Regions from separate parts of the Streptomyces sp. CC0208 genome, predicted to be linked through region 1. Evidence: riboswitches for the same ligand, from Rfam matches in the RefSeq annotation. Region 1 holds a riboswitch; the other holds the start of a gene.

Region 1 (2,192 bases):
CGCCCAGACCAGCGCGGCCACGGTCATCCTGGCCTCGTCCCACCTCGGCTTCTCCCTCTCCACCACGCACTCCGTCTCCGGTTCGGTGATGGGCGCGGGCCTCGGCCGCAAGGGCGGGGTCGTCCGCTGGTCGACGGCGACACGGATGTTCGTGGCGTGGGGCCTGACGCTCCCGGCGGCGGCCCTGGTGGGCGCGCTGGCCGAGTCGGTCACGAACCTCGGCGACTGGGGTACGGCGGTCGTGGCGGTCTTCCTCGTCGCCTCCAGCGCGGTGATCTGGAAGATCTCGCGGCGCGAGGTCGTGGACGCGTCGAACGTCAACGAGAGCGACGAGCCCGCCGGCGTGGTGACCACGGCGATCGCCGCCGTGACCCCGCCGCCCACGGGCACGGTGACCGAGGACCTCACCGCCACGATCCCGGCCCCGCCCGTCACGCCGGAACCGGCGGCCCCGCCGGCCGCCGTCTGAGCCCGCACACCAAGGAAGCCTCACCATGAAGATCGACTGGGAAGCACTCGGCTCCGTCTTCGGCGTCAGCCTCGTCGTCACCGTGGGCCTCGTGGCCCTGTTCACCCTCGGCATCATGGGTCTGTCCCGCCAGGAACGGGCCACGGCCCAGGGCGACTCGGCCGCTCTCGCGGTCACCGGCGCCTACGCCTGCTTCGCGGCGTGCGCGGCGGCGGTGGCGTACGGGATCTATCTGATCGTGGCCTGACGGCACTCCCGTCACTCGACGGCCGGGCGGGCACGGAACTGCAGGTTCCGTGCCCGCCCGGCCGTCTTCCATGAGCGGCGGTGTGGGGTTCTGCACACTCCCCCGCCGCAGGTCAACAGCAAGTTGACGGGTCTCGAAGGCCCGTGGTGGACTGCCGGAGCCATATACGGCGGCAGGAGAGGAAGCCGGTGCGAATCCGGCGCGGTCCCGCCACTGTCACCGGGGTAGACACCCCCGGGAGCCAGGAACTCTCGCCGCCGGACTCGTCGAACCAGGGCGCGGACACCCTGAGTGAGGACATGACGCGATGCTCGCCTGCCGATCGACCAGCAGTACCAGGCACTTGAACGACCCCGCGATCGGCTGACCCGATGCGTGCCGATCGCGTTTTCGCGTACGGCGCCGCCGCCGGCCTGATCGGTGACCTTCTGCTCGGTGACCCACGTCGTGGGCACCCGGTCGCCGCGTTCGGGCGGGCCGCCGGGGCCGTGGAGCGGGTGCTGTGGCGGGACCACCGCGGGTGGGGCGCGCTGCACACCGCCGTGTGCGTGGGCGGTGCCGTGGGGCTCGGAGCCGTCGCGGAGCACGTCGTACGTCCGTCCCGTACCGCTTCCGTCGCGCTCACCGCGGCCGCCACCTGGGCCGTCGTGGGCGGGACTTCACTCGCGCGGGAGGCCCGGGTCATCGGGCGGGCGCTGGAGGCCGGGGACGTCGACGCGGCCCGGGACCGGCTGCCTCATCTGTGCGGGCGGGATCCGCAGGCTCTCGATGCCCACGGGATCGCCCGGGCGGTCGTGGAGTCCGTCGCCGAGAACACCTCCGACGCCGTCGTGGGGGCGCTCGTGTGGGGAGCCGTCGGCGGGGTGCCGGGGCTGCTCGGGTTCCGGGCCGTGAACACGCTCGACGCCATGGTGGGGCACAAGTCGCCCCGGTACCGGCGTTTCGGGTGGGCTTCGGCCCGGCTCGACGACCTCGCCGGGTGGCCGGGGGCGCGGCTGACCGCCGTACTCGCCGCCACGGCGGGTGACCGTCCCCGGGGTGCCGTGCGGGCCTGGCGGGAGGACGCGCACCGGCATCCGAGTCCCAACGCCGGTCCCGTGGAAGCCTCGTTCGCGGGGGCGCTGGGTGTCCGGCTCGGGGGGACCCTCTCGTACGCGGGGCGGGTCGAGCACCGGCCGGTGCTGCATCAGGAGGGGCGCGCCGTCGCCACCCACGACATCGAGCGCGCGGTACGGCTTTCGCGGCGCGTCTCACTGCTCGCGCTCGGCGTCGGTGTCGCCGCGCGGGCCTTCGTGAAGGGGCGTAGGGCATGAGGGGCGGGGGTCTTCTCGTCGCCGGTACCACCTCGGACGCCGGCAAGAGTGTCGTCACCGCCGGGATCTGCCGGTGGCTGGTGCGGCAGGGGGTGAAGGTCGCGCCGTTCAAGGCGCAGAACATGTCCCTCAACTCGTTCGTCACGCGCGAGGGCGCCGAGAT
Region 2 (2,192 bases), 2.6 Mb from region 1:
CGACCGCGATGGACAGCCCGGTGATGGCGAGGTTGTAGAAGACCTTGCGGACGGGGTTGGAGAAGGCCCACTGGTAGGCGAAGTTCATGAACGTGCCGTCGAGGGTGTCGAACAGGCTCATGCCGGCGGCGAAGAGGAGGGGGAGGCAGAGGATGGCGTACCAGGGAAGACCCGCGGCCGCACCCGACCCGGCCATCACCATCAGGGTCACTTCCGTGGCCGTGTCGAAGCCGAGCCCGAACAGGAAGCCCAGCGGAAACATCTGCCCCGGCCGGGTGATGGACTTGGTGAGCCGCCCGAGGATCCGGTTCATGAACCCGCGCGAGTCGAGATGCTGCTCCAGTTCCTTCTCGTCGTACGTCCCCTCCCGCATCGCCCGGAAGACCTTCAGGATGCCCATGAGGGCGACCAGGTTGAGGGCGGCGATGAGGTAGAGGAACGACCCGGAGACCGTCGTACCGAGAAATCCGAGGACCTGGTGGGTACGTGAGTCCTCGTTCATGACCTTGCCCGCGAGTTGGGTGCCGCCGGCGATCAGCGCGGCGAGCACGACCACGACACTGGAGTGCCCGAGCGCGAACCAGAACCCGCCGGACACCGGCCGCTTGCCGTCCGCCATCAGCTTGCGCGTGGTGTTGTCGATCGCGGCGATGTGGTCGGCGTCGAAGGCGTGCCGCATACCGAGGGTGTAGGCGGTGATGCCGAGTCCGATGCCGAAGGCCCTGTCGCCCACCTCGTAGTGCTCCGGGACGACGAGCAGGAAGAGGATGCCGAAGGCGACGACGTGCAGGGCGGCTATCGCGGCCATCAGACCGGCCGTCTTGACGGTGTCCTCGCGCCGCCAGCGGAGGGAGGAGGCGGTGGTCTCGGGCAGCGCAGGATCGGTCATACGGTGGTCACTCCAGCACCTCGTGGATGAACGCGTGAGCTGCCGTGGCCGGTCTCCTGGCTTACGGGTCGTGCGTTTCCCTGCCCGCCTTCCCGGCCTGATGGTGACGGCCAGTGACTGTCCCGCGAGGGACGTGGGAGGGAAACTCCCCGATCACAGTGGCGAGGGCCGCACCGGCATGGACCTTTGAGGGGTCGTCACCGGTTTCCCGAGCACCACGGCCCGCCCACCGTAGGCGGGAGCGGGGGCTCCTGCATAGCTGCACACCTGCGCAGGTATGGAAGATCACACGGGGCCGCCTGCGAGGATGAGCGCCATGCACCTCGTCCCGGCCGACCGAGCCGACCGCCGCACGATCGACGGACACCGGGTGTGCGACGCCATCGCCGCGATCGGCGACCCGGGACACGTCCGCACCTGGTCCGACCGCTTCGCCCTCCTCGCCGACCCGAACCGCCTGTCCTTGCTGCTCGCCCTGCACCGCACCGGCCCCCTGGCCGTCTCCGACCTCGCGATCGCGACCGGCATGAACGACCCCGCCGTCTCGCAGGCGCTACGGCTGCTGCGGGCGGCGGGGGTGGTCGCGGGGGAGAAGGAGGGGCGGGTGGTGCGGTACCGGGTGGTGGACGAGGCGGTGCGGGGGTTGTTGGAGCAGGTGTCCTGAGGCCGAGGGGCAGTCCTCGGACGAGCCGGTCCAGCGCCCGCGTTCTTCGGCACCGACACATCGGTGGAGGCCGGTGAACCTCTCCGCGTACCAGGCCGCTTGCAGCTTTGGATCCCGCAGCAGCCGGACCCGGCCGGACGTGTGGAGCAGGTGGATCACCGGCTGTGCTTCTCCGCCTGGTGCAGGCGCTCGGCGTCGTCGACGCCGCACTCGCGCCCCCGCCGCGCGCGCACCTGGGGCAGGTGCGCCGCCTCGTACCGTCCGGGGCGGCTCAGCAGCCGCTGCGTCCGCTGGGGCCTGCGGTGAACTCGTCGTGGCTCGGCGCGCGCTCCCGACCAGCCACCCGCGTCACCCCTCCACCCCCCACCGCTCCGGCCCACCCCCCTTCCACTCGATCCACGGCGACTGCGCCACCTCCGCCGCGTCGATCTCCAGGCCCGCCCGCCGGAGGAACTCCGCCACGTCGGTCAGGTTGTGGGCCAGGCCGAGGATCTCGCCGTCCACGCGGACGCGGCGGCCGCCGGTGGGGGACGGGGGGTGCACGATCACGCGGATCGGTCCGGACATGTCCTCAGGATCGTCCGGGACGTAGGGTCCCGCACTTCGGTCCGTCATGAGTGCGACCGCTCGCGCACGTCG

The links. A riboswitch is a leader RNA that binds a small molecule or an ion and turns the genes downstream of it on or off. The one in region 1 is predicted to bind cobalamin.
Region 2: it holds a riboswitch for cobalamin, as region 1 does, so the genes downstream of both, D1369_RS19550 (HoxN/HupN/NixA family nickel/cobalt transporter) here and D1369_RS31640 (cobalamin biosynthesis protein) in region 1, are expected to answer to the same signal.

The regions. Positions count from the first base shown of each region.
Region 1 is NZ_CP031969.1:6,893,135-6,895,326, reverse strand. Features, by position in the region: gene D1369_RS31650 (inorganic phosphate transporter) at 1-469, shown strand, start outside; gene D1369_RS31645 (hypothetical protein) at 495-716, shown strand; cobalamin riboswitch at 847-990, shown strand; gene D1369_RS31640 (cobalamin biosynthesis protein) at 1,088-2,029, shown strand; gene D1369_RS31635 (cobyric acid synthase) at 2,026-2,192, shown strand, end outside.
Region 2 is NZ_CP031969.1:4,271,989-4,274,180, reverse strand. Features, by position in the region: gene D1369_RS19550 (HoxN/HupN/NixA family nickel/cobalt transporter) at 1-889, opposite strand, end outside; cobalamin riboswitch at 918-1,124, opposite strand; gene D1369_RS19545 (metalloregulator ArsR/SmtB family transcription factor) at 1,206-1,553, shown strand; gene D1369_RS19535 (hypothetical protein) at 1,902-2,120, opposite strand; gene D1369_RS19530 (hypothetical protein) at 2,165-2,192, opposite strand, start outside.